Regions from separate parts of the Brasilonema angustatum genome, predicted to be linked through region 1. Evidence: predicted binding sites of a transcription regulator. Region 1 holds the regulator's gene; the other holds the start of a gene.
What was found. The regulator NtcA, encoded in region 1, controls nitrogen genes in cyanobacteria. The targets are predictions, from matches to a motif close to TNTGTANNNNNNNNTACANA.
Positions count from the first base shown of each region.

Region 1 (7,130 bases):
CTGATACCCTGCTGCTTGCAACGAAAACAGTGTCGCATAACGCCCTGCTGCTTGCAACAATTCCTGGTGAGTTCCCTGTTCCACAACTTCCCCAGCTTCGATAACGACAATTTTGTCAGCCATCCGCACCGTAGAGAAGCGGTGAGATATTAGGAATACCATCTGATTTTTGGTCAAAGCGCGAAAGTGATTGAAAATATCAAATTCTGCTTGGGGGTCCATTGCTGATGTTGGTTCATCTAAAACCAAAATATCTGCATGAGTTCGCATAAAAGCACGGGCAAGAGCAATTTTCTGCCATTGACCTCCAGAAAGTTCTTGTCCATCTCTGAACCATTTCCCAAGCTGAGTCTGAAACTTGTCGGGCAAATGTTCAATAAAAGGAAGCGCCATGCCTTTTTGGGCCGCACTCATCCATCGGTTTTTGTCCTCAACGTAGTCCACATCCCCCACACCAATATTCTCACCAACACTAAATTGGTAGCGGACAAAGTTCTGAAAAATCACCCCAATACGTCGCCGCAGCACATCCACATCCCATTCTTGCAAGTCCAAGCCATCTAGTAAAATGCGTCCAGAGTCAGGAGTGTAAAGTTGAGTCAGCAGTTTGATCAGCGTCGTTTTGCCAGAACCATTTTCACCAACAATAGCTAACTTCTCTCCCGGTTTCAGGTGCAGGGAAATATTTTTCAGCGCTGGTTGCAAACTTCCTGGATAGGTGAATGATACGTTTTCAAAGCGAATCCCATCTCTAGGTTTTAAACCTTTCGTGGCTTTGCCTTTTGGTTTTGGAACTTCCTCTTCTAGAAACTCATAAAGATTAGAAAGGTACAAGTTATCTTCATACATCCCCCCGATAGAAGTCAAAGCACTAGAAAATGTAGACTGTCCTTGGCGAAACACCGTGAGATACATCGTCATATCTCCCAAGGAAATTTTGCCTGCAACTGCCTCCACAACAATCCAGGCATAAGCCATGTAAAAAGCTAAAGTACTCAACAAACTAAGCAGATAACCCCACCATCCCCGCCGCAGTGTTAAGTCGCGGTCTTCGCCGTAGAGTCTGTTAAATAAGCTGTGGTAACGTCCCAGCAGCATATCGCCAAGTTGGTAGAGTTTGACTTCCTTAGCAAAGTCTTCTCTAGCCAAAAGGGTTTCCAGGTAATGTTGCTGGCGGGTTTCCGGCGCACGCCAACTAAATAGGCGAAAGGCTTCCCCAGCAAATTTCGTTTCCGCAAAGAATGCGGGCATCGCTGCTAAAATCAGCATCAACACTGCCCAAAATGAAAATTTCACGAGCAAAATGCCATAAGTCACAAGTGATAAAGCGCTTTGCACCAAGCCAAAGGTACGGTTGACCAGAGACAAGGGACGAGTTGATGCTTCTCGTCGTGCATTTGTCAATTTGTCGTAAAACTCTGAGTCTTCAAACTGTGTTAGGTCCAGTGTCAGGGCTTTTTCCAAAATAAGAACGTTGACTCGTTGACCAAGCAGCATCCGCAACAACGACTGGCAAACGGTGACTCCTCGCTGACTAGCTGCTAGTAAAGCGACGGCGATCGCCTCTAATCCCACATATATTAAAGGACGATTATTATTGACAAAATCACTGTTATATGATAAGTTGTGAGAAGCTGAAACCACGGTATCGACAATTAACTTACCGATATAAGCTATAGCTGCTGGAAAAAGACCAGCCAGCAAGGTTAAACTCGCGAAAATAATAGTCAGCGAGCGGCTAGTTGTCCACACCAAGTTAATAGCTCGTCCACTGTACCGGAAAACTGCGAGAGATTGGCGCAGGGCGTTACGTTTTTTACGAATCTTCATATTCTTTTTATACTGTAGAATCGCGCCTGATTGCAGCGAATGCCCCTATGTCTTTCTGTAGATCCCTGCTTGGATACTCCCTACTCCCTACCCCCTATTTTCAAGACAGGTGGGATCACGGATTAGATCCAAATACTCCCATTGATGTATTTGAGGTATTGTGAATAAATGTAAAGCTATAACAAGTTGGTTTTCGTTTTCAACTTGACACACAGCATTGTGAGTGCTAGAGATTTACCAGAAACTACAGCCCATGTCAGGATTATCCGTCAATCTTGGCAAGACGGATTTCTTGAAGGTGAAGTCAGAGCGGGTGACTTTGAATGGCAGTTCCAATGGCATTTCCGCCGGGGAGAACTTTCTGTCAAGCCTTATAAAGGGCGTGCTTTGATCAAAGAACCCCTCGGTCGCTTCTTGGAGCAACGAGATTACCTGCTTGAACCAGGAGGAGACTATGCTTTCACTATTCGGGCTCAACTCTGAAGAAACACTCTTGAGTGAGGGAGGCAGGGAGTGAAGCGCGTTTGCGCAGCGCCCCCTCCGGGGCTAGCGTTAACGTTTGCGCAGCGCCCCTTTTAGGGGCTAGTGGATCGTAGATCGCCGTAGGCTGGGAGTGAGGGAAGTGTTTCTTCCATTCATGACGGGTGATGCGCCGCCCGTCGGGGGCTTTAAAGAAAAAAGAAACGAATATTAATCATGTATTGTAATATTTAGCCTTGACCAATGATTCCTTGATGGTGCAAGCCCCCGGATTAATCCGTGCAATCAATTGTTGAATCCAAAATCCAAAATTCTCAAGAAAGCGGATTCATCCATGGGATCAATCCAAAATCCAAAATCTAAAATTCAAAATTGTCTGACTATTCATTATTAGCCACTGATTGAGTTAAACGATTGAGGTATCTTTCAATCAACAGGATGGCTACAATGTCGTCTATAGGTCGTGGTGGTTGTCGCAAGCCTTGTGGTAGAAGCTTGGCAAGTCCTTTGGGAGGAAACATCTGCCAGTAGCGATCGCGTGCTTCTAAGCTGGTGTAACGCTCATCCACTAAAACAACGTTCAATGGATCTGCCAATTGATTGTGCAGTTCTTGTTTCCACTGTTTTGCTGTGGTTTGGTCACCCATAACGAGTAAAGAAATGGGGAAGTTTTGACGCAGCGACATGATAGCGGCGATCGCCTCAGCTGCTAATACGACTTGGTGGTGATAGAGTTGTCTATCGAGTCCCATCACAGCTAAACCACACTTATCACGACCAGGATCGAAACCCAAAATAGCTGGTTGGGTTGGTAAAAATTTACGGGCAGTCATAATAAAAATTTAAAATTAACAAGAAAGCAGAACCCACAACAAGAGAATTCCCTACAAATAAAATATGTTCTATTTGAGTAAGCAAAGAATTGTTTTTTCTCGATAAATGAATTCAAGCACAACAGAGCCGCAACTCACGCACCAGAAATCCGCTCTTATTGATGCACGATTTCTAGATTTATTCTAACTACTGACTCTTAATTACTTTGTTAGTCAAAAGTGAGCTAGTAAAGGACGCCAGTCACCTGCGGCGGGAAACCCTAACTGGCGTGCGTGACGTGACCTCCGGTCATCCCCCGTTAGCGTAGCGTGCCTGCTCTTGCGTAGCCGTGGCGTTAGCCATAGGGCATAGGGATCAACAGCTTTTGGACTGTGGACTTTTGACAAGAGATTATGAAAACTTAACAATTAGTAATATATAGGACTCCTATTTGATTTTTGAAAAAAAACTGGGTACACCTTTGAGGTGTTCCCTGCTCCTTGCTGCGGTGCTCCTTGCTCCCTTGCTCCCTTGCTAAGTGCTAAAAATAATCTGCCCGTTTTGAATAGCTATGAGTTTTACTTTCAGTGGTCCTGCTGTATATGTATCCTCTACAGCAATAGCTTTGATCTCAATTGGCTGGTTGTACTGTCTCAACTGGGCGATAAAGCGAATGAAAGTCCCATCTATTTGAATACTTTCTAAAATACCAGCGTTACGAGCGCGAAATTGCGAAGCAGAAATCAGCTGTTCTAGCCGCTGTCGCAGTTGAAAAGATGTCATCGTTTTGGGATCTGCACTTGTTGTTGCTATGACTTGACCTCCGGTGAAAACGACTTGATTGCGTGCTGCATCAGCAAAAAATGCAATCTGCTTTTCTCCCCTGACGTAATTGCCAGCAGAAAAAATTCTTACCACATATTCTCGACCATCATTAATTTGCTTGCTTAATTGATCAACCTGCTCATTTGTCACTTGCAAGATTTGCAAATTTGCTGGATTCGCAGCACCAGGCTCACTTAATTCGATGGTAGCGTTTCGATTAGCCTCCTGTAAAAGTTGAACAATCAGCTGACGCCCTACAACAGGTTGTTCGACACGAACAACGCCTGTAGCAAGAACTTGACCGCGAACCAGTGCGAGTTTTCCTAAACGCAGGTCACGGTAAGATTGGTAATATTTTTCCAGTCTTGCTACTTCCTGCTCCAGATAGTCTTGTTGTGTTTCCAATTCTTTGAGGCGAGATTCCCGTTGAGCAATCACTTGCTCTCGCGCGGCAATTGCTGTGTTTCGCTTTTTAATGAGTTGATCCAGTTCAGCAATTTTTTGATCCCGTTGTTGAACAGCTTGCTGTCGATTGGCTAGTTCACGATCGCGTTTGTCAATGGCTGTTTTGGCTTGCGAAATCGCTTTTCTTGCTTCTTCATACAGTCGTTGGCGTTCTACCTTTCTTTTTTCAATTTCCACCAGCAGCTTTTTTTTCTCATTATCAACGCTTTGAAGTTCCGCTATGGCTTGTTTATAGCTGGCGACTGCTTGACTGAGTTGGTTTTGTGTGCCCTGAAGTTGAGCTTGAGTTTGAGTTTGTTGGCTAATAGTACGGTTGAGTTGAGTCTGAGTTGCTTGCTGTTTAGCGTTTGCATCACGTAAGGACTGATTCGTTTGCTGCAAGCGCTCTTGTTGAGCTTTTTGTTCTTTTCGAGCTTGTTCTAGCTCACCTTTAGTGTCTTCTAGCTGTTTTGCAGTTGTGTTGAGTTGTTCGCGCTTGCGCTTGAGGTCTTTTTGAATACTCTCTAGCTTGAACACTCCTGTGCGCAATCCATCGTCGGCAGCAAATAAAATTCCTAAGGTTGATGCTGAGACCAAAGTCCCTGTCAGAATAGTTACCAGTACTGCCGTCTTTTTTGGACGCAGGTTAAACAGGGAGAGGCGAGCCTTGCCAACTCGTGTGCCAATGCGATCGCCCACGGTGGCAATGACGCCTCCCAAAATTAAAATTGCTGCTATTAGGATGTACCCGGTGGTCATCTTCTCCTACCGACGAAATCCTTCCAGATACAGCCTACTACTTCCAGTCATTATCTGTGGGAAATTAGTGTAAGCCAAGCATTGACATGACGCAATCTTCACTACTCTTTATTCCTGATTTAAACAAAGTTCAACAAAAGCCAGGAACACTTGCTATTTCACTCACCTACAATATAGGGTTTAGTGTGCAAAGGCGCACCGAAAGTATGCGCGGGTTATCTTCAGGTGCGCTTACGCTTACCAAGCAACTGGCGGGAGCAATGCAGCGGCTTCACTTACCTTGAACTTGCTTTTTCAGCGTTTACAAGTCAGGAAACTATGCACGCTAGTTGCTTACAGAGGTTGATACACACCTGGTACTTCCTGAACAGAAGCCCTTGCAACAACGAGGGTATTGCCGACTTCAATTGTAGTAAGTGGCGTTTCTGAGTCATTTTTTCTGACTTTTTTTATCTAACTCAGAAATCACTGTTCATTGCTAGTGAACTTTGTTTAGGTAAATTGGCGACTTAAGGTAACAGGCTTATGAACAGTAATCTTTTTCTTGTGTATTGAAATCATCTTTTTCTCACGCAAGTCACCTAGTAATCTAGTGACAGTCACGCGAGTCGAACCAATTGCTTCAGCGATCGCTTGATGAGAGAGCTTGAGATCAATTGTGATTCCATCCGCACAAGGAACGCCAAAATCACGACAGAGAATTAACAAAAAACTTACCAATCTAGAACCCATATCTCTGTGAGCGAGTGTTTCTATCATCATCTCTGTCTGTAAGATCCGCGAAGACAATCCTCGCAGCATTAGCATTGACAGTTCTGGGTTTTCCTTAAGCGCTTGTTCCACCTGTTCAATTGGTGCTGAGAGCAATTCTACAGATGTGAAAGCAACCGCATGGTAAAACCTATCTGACTTGTTTCCTGTCAGCAAGGATAAGACGCCGAAAACACTATTTTCCCGCAGCAGTGCTACGGTTATTTCTTCTCCTGCTTCATACACTCTGGAGAGCTTAACGGCACCTTTTAATAGAAAATACACTCGTTCGGCGGGATCGCCGGGGAAAAAGATGGTTTTACTACGTTCAAACGTTTCCACAACCGGCGGAAACGCTCCGGTCGCCATCTGACGAAAAACACTTGCTAGGGCTTTATCTTGTGTCACGAGCATTTACCTTCCCCTACCCAATGCCGGAAAATTTAAAATCGATTTCCTAAGAATACACCTGAAAAATCAATAACACATTGTCAATGTTTTTGTACTTTCCTATACTTAACCTCACTCACTCATATGCCAATTCTAAACTATTTGTGAAATTTCCCATAACGTCACCTGTCATTTGTCCAGTGTTCAGTGTCCAAAGTCATAACAAATCACTAAGAAACGCAACTTGTTTTAACGAGGAGAATCACCAAGGGCGAGATCCTCAAGATGATTCTAACGAGCAGTCTGATAACTCCAATTCGATTGCTCTGTTTATATGTTCATCATGATACATAATTTTTGATGTTTAGATCTAGTCTTTTTTCAAAGTTAATTCTTAAATTTTTTAGTTATTTTAATTAAGAAAAAAAATAGACACACTCATTCTGTAGAAGGTGTAAAACTGTAGTTCGTATCTGGTTTCTGGTAGATAAGAAATAAATTCTATAGACTACCAAATACCTACTATCTACTACTTACTATTTACCATCCACTGTTTACTCCTAAATCAATTATCACTACTATGTTTTGAGCATATATTTAAGAATTGAACGATGATTTGGTGGTATCAAAAGGTAACTCCATAATCGTGTTGACAAATAGTACCCAAAACAAAGACAAATCGGTGTCAGATTCTAGTATGCTCAAGCAGGAGTGTTCACATTAAGAATTGATATGCTAGATCTCACCGGGAAAAAAGCCTTAGTAACGGGAATTGCAAACAATCGCTCAATCGCTTGGGGGATAGCCCAACAACTGAACGCAGCAGGAGCGAACTTAGG
Region 1 covers NZ_JCACKO010000150.1:58,619-65,748, reverse strand. Annotated here, with positions in the region: gene AC5JM2_RS31935 (ABC transporter ATP-binding protein) at 1-1,830, opposite strand, end outside; gene AC5JM2_RS31930 (DUF3146 family protein) at 2,050-2,313, shown strand; gene AC5JM2_RS31925 (pre-16S rRNA-processing nuclease YqgF) at 2,691-3,143, opposite strand; gene AC5JM2_RS31920 (DUF3084 domain-containing protein) at 3,658-5,151, opposite strand; gene AC5JM2_RS31915 (hypothetical protein) at 5,238-5,435, shown strand; gene ntcA (global nitrogen regulator NtcA) at 5,644-6,315, opposite strand; gene fabI (enoyl-ACP reductase FabI) at 7,024-7,130, shown strand, end outside.

Region 2 (5,019 bases), on a different contig from region 1:
TTACTTAGTTACCTGTTAACTTTTGCATAAAGATGCGATGCAAGTTATACGTTTCACTTTAGTGTCATACAAATGACTTGATTCCCATGGCGTTTTTGAGGTTTGAATATGTATGAGAAATTTGGTGAAATAGTATTAGCTGCTAATATTGCAAGCATTAAGAGCCACTTAAATAAAAATGAGTAGGAAATTCCTGAACGCAACCTTCACGTTATCTGTTGAAAAGGTATTAGTTGGGCGTTAGCAGTTCAGTTAAAGTCCATGTGTTTCAGATATTGTGATATCAAGTCCGGTTGATAACTTGTCGTGTGTCCGCACTCGCTGCGGACACCCATTCAAGCGGATTTGATATGACTATTGAGAAATCTCTGTTGAGTACTACAACTTTGTCCAAGAACAGGTTGGAGAAAGACGACTAAGGTTATGGATAGCTGATGAGTGAGAATTCATCAAACAGCTGTTCAGGTGAAATTTGGCAAAAAACGGGGTGGACATTGCCCACCCCACAAACATCACATACAAAACATTTGTTCTATGCCTTCATTTTCTGGCGGTTATCTTGCGTCCCTTTTAAACCATTGAGAAACATCGGCACAAATCTTTCGATCAATGCTTGTGGATCTCGCTTCCAAACTCGCTCAACGGCATTAATCCGAGTTATTTGCAAATCTGGTGCCAACAGAGTCTGCGGTAAACGTTCCATCAGGTACTGAGGACGTTGCCATACAGGCATTGTGTTTGCCACTTCCAGCAGGTTGGCAACTCTACGCAGTTCTGCACCCAAGGTGATATCCATACCAGCTTCAAAAGCTGCTTGTTCAATCGCAGCATACTTTCGCTTGGCTTGATCAACCTTTTGGCGATGTTCTGGACTTTTATCTGCTAACTGCCCCAACCAACGGTTACCCCAGCGAACGTGTCCTGCTTCCTCTGGCAGAATTTTTTCAATCGTTTCGCGGATTTTGATGTTTTCTTCGGTTTGGGGTGCTTGCTTGAGGACGTAAATGTGAGCAGAGAAGTACTCACAGCCCCGTTTTTCAGTTACGTTAATTGCTGCCAATGCGGCAATAATACCATCCTCTAGGTTGTGTTCCGCGTTTAAAAATTCTCGGTCTATCAGACGGTCAAACTCATCAATGTAGGAAGATCCAAGAGGTGTTCCTACATTCGCTCCCAGTTCCACCAATAAATCAGTCAGCCACATAGCATGACGGGCTTCATCGGAGATATGGTGAGATAAATCTCGTACCAGTTCGGGTGGCTGTCCATTGAGCTGTTCAATGACTTCAGTGAGGTCTTTGCAACTGCGTTGCTCACTATAGCGGTAGCGGTTGAGAGTGACCAGATGAATATCGCGATCGCGGACAACTTGTGTCAAGATGTCCCTTGCACCTATAGCGTTTTGAAATTTGCGTGGGTAAGCAACAGCCATAACTTTTTATGAGAGTTATGTAAAGTAATATTAATATTATATTACTTTTCTGTAACCGCCGTAGCTTTTCTTTACATTAAGCAGGCTTTCGAGCAATAAAGTACTTGCTCGCGAGCTTAGCAGTTTATGAGCTAGACCAAAATAATTTTTGCTCTACTGAGGCACTTAAGCGTAAATAAATCTCCAGCCGTATGTCTGAACATTATGCGAAGTATGCCGGGGGAAGCTTCCCCCGGCATACTTCGCGACTACGACGAGAGATCTAGTTTGACGGCTGGAAATTTATTTTTATGGATCTCCCTCAAAAGTCTGATAAGTTAGTTTGGTTAAGGTGTCAGACATGAGAATTGTTTAAGCTTTTGTAACTTTTATTTTTATAATTTTAATAATTTTCATCAAAAAAGCATAAATCCTAAGAAAAGTCTATGTCGTGAGGCAAAATCACTCTTCAGTAAGATGTGAGCCTCTGACTAGCGGCAACGAGACCAGCAAAATATGAAAGAAATACCTTTTTCACGCCCTATGGCTAACGCCACGCCTTACGGTGAGACCCTCATCAAGTACTGGCTCACGCCACATGCCTCAACGCGCTTAACCCGCGCACGGTGAGACAGCGCGAATGACGGCTCTCCCGACCTAGGCGACTGCGTTAGCGCAGCGGAACCGGAGGTTCTCCCCGATAGCCTTAAGGCGTGGCGTTAGCCATAGGGCAGTGGCTCCCCTACACCCCTACACCCTTACACTCCTACACCCCTGTGTTTCTTAAGAAGTAAGAATTTGTTCTTTCCCCCTTACCCCTTTTTCCAAACCGTGAGGGAGATGAGTAGTGCTTGGACGAAAAGTATTGACCCTACTCTCCTTTTAAACTGTCCTCCAAGTGTTTACAAATAACGGGAAGCCGCTTTACATCTACCGACTTCTCTTGGCAACGCATTGGCTCCTGGGTGGAAATCCTAAGTTCCCTACTCTAATTATTAATTTTTATTACAAATTACTATTTAGTAGTTTTTGTTACAGAATTGTGTTTTAGAATAAAAACTATAAAGTTACTGAATGATGACATTACACAAACAATTAAGGAGAACTTTATTATGTCTACTCAAGAAAAAGCCCGTGCTTTGATGATGCGTCACTATCAACTCATTAAGAATCGTCAACAATCGATGCTGGGGCGTGCTGGCGAAGAATTAGGTCTTCCTGGAGAAGTCTCTCACTACTGGAACCCTGTTCAAGGAAAAATAGATCCTACTGTGCGCATAACTTATGATCGCAGCAATGCAGCTATGAGCTAAGTGTTAACAACTAGGGGTGTAGGGGATGTAAGAGCGTCAGTGCACTGAACCCATCACTATCTCTTACGAGTATGCCTGCCTTCGCCTGACGGCTAACAATAGTGACTGACGGTGAACGATTTTTGAAAATTGTTCACCGTTGCTATATGTTGCGTCTATGTTCCTCGCAGTGGTAGATAGATACAAGGCTCAATTTTATCAGTGACGAAAAGTGGCTAAAAACACCTGGTTTTCGATGAAAAACCACAGCGTGATTCTTGTGAGCCTTAAACTCGTGCGCTCTTAAGCGTTAGCAACAGCCTTAAGAAACTAAATCCCCCTTCTTCCCTGTTAAGCGTTTCCTGTTGACGGGACTTAGACAAAAAACACCCAGAAAAAAGCCTCAAATCTATATACACAAAGATTTTGACATCGTTTTGCCTATTTTGTTGATATATCTGGGTTTGTGCCATTTTTTTGAGCATTTGGTGTATTTAGCTTACTCTGCATGGGTTTGAGGCTTGTTTCTTACTCAAAAATGTTTAAGTCCCATTAAGCGTTAAGCGTTAAGCGTTAAGCGTGTTTCTTAAAAGCAGGGGCACTGGCGGCACACCAACCGCTACGAATGAAAGAACACCCCTACACCCCTACACCTCTACACCCCTACACCCCTGTGTTTCTTCAGAGTTAATCTTAAAAACGACCTTATGTAAAGAAAACTTTGTGCATCAAGCTATAAACTTCGGACAAGCCCAGTTTTGAGATATCCTGAAGTAGAAGCCAGCATAACGCGGAGAATCATAGTTGTGAAGTTGCAGCGACCGATTTTAGTGGGAGGATTGGGACTGTCCTTTTCTCTGTGGATGTTACAAAATTTGCACCATTCGATGGTGCAGATTGGTGAATTTAGTTTGTTGAGTTTGTTAGCCGTTGGCGGCGGTTTGTGGTTATTAAAGTCAAATCGCACTCAAAATAGTTCGCAATCGCTAAGCAGTGTACCAGTAGATCGTACGACAGTAGAAGCTAGCATTGCTAAAGCCCAAGCCGTGGTTAACCAACTCGCACAGGAAACAGAAAATCCTCTAACCGTAGGGACATTGCGAGAACAACTTACCCGTCTTACGGCTGAGTTAGATAGACAAGAAATGATTGCTGTTGTCACTGGTGGCAAATCGGTAGGTAAAACGACTTTGATTGAAGTCTTAAAATCTAGCTGGTGTCAAAATGTAGAGACGGGAAGCTTTTCGTTAGTCGAATTCCAAGAAACACCACCTTTGTTTGTCAAAGCAAGCGAAAACTCAGATGTAGATGTTTTGACACACGCAAACAAATCTGATGTTGTCTTGTTCCTGACAAATGGTGATTTAACAGATTCGGAATTTCAAAGCTTACAACAGCTAAAAGCAATCAATCAAAACACGATTCTGGTTTTTAATAAACAAGATCAGTATTTGCCAGATGAACGTGTAAGCGTGTTGCAATCGCTGAAACATCGGATGTCCTCAATTGTTGTGGCGACTGCGGCATCTCCCAGTTTGATCAAAGTACGGAAGCATCAAGAAGATGGTTGTGTGCAAGAATCCCTGGAACTACCAACACCAGACATTCAACAGTTGACGCAGCAGTTGGGTGAAATGTTGACACAGCAACCAGAACAGTTGGTGTGGGCAACTACAATGAGGAAAGTTTTGTTGCTCAAAGCTGAAGCGAAAAACTTGCTGAATGAAATCAGACGCGATCGCGCTGTAAAATCAATTGAACAATACCAATGGATAGCTGCTGCAGCAGCATTTGCCAACCCAGTACCAGCGCTTGATATCTTAGCAACAGCCGCAATTAACGCTCAAATGGTTATGGATTTGGGTGGTATCTATCAGCAAAAATTTTCCTCAGAACAAGCGCAAACAGTTGCTGGCACAATGGGAAGTTTGATGGTGAAACTGGGTTTAGTAGAACTGTCTTCCAAGGCAGTAAGTACAGTACTCAAAACTAACGCTATCACCTTTGTTGCTGGTGGCTTGGTGCAGGGAGTCAGTGCTGCTTATTTAACTCGCATCGCAGGTTTAACTTTAGTTGAATATTTCCAACAGCAGGAAGTCGCGATTCACTCTGGAACAGTGTTAAATCTTGACAAGTTGCGGCAAACTTTGCGAAGCGTATTTCAGCAGAATCAGCAAATGGCTATTTTGCAAAGTTTTGTTAAGCAAGGCGTGAAGCATTTGACGCCACAACCACAGCAACTACAACTTGTTAAATCTGAGATTAGCGCTTAGCCTTAGTCAGGTGGAATTCACACTCACACAAACAAAGTTCGCC
Region 2 covers NZ_JCACKO010000092.1:6,206-11,224, forward strand. Annotated here, with positions in the region: gene AC5JM2_RS16220 (ferritin-like domain-containing protein) at 533-1,432, opposite strand; gene gifA (glutamine synthetase inactivation factor IF7A) at 2,524-2,724, shown strand; gene AC5JM2_RS16230 (YcjF family protein) at 3,504-4,976, shown strand.
Region 2: the regulator NtcA is predicted to act here: its motif matches at 2,431-2,450, upstream of gifA (glutamine synthetase inactivation factor IF7A).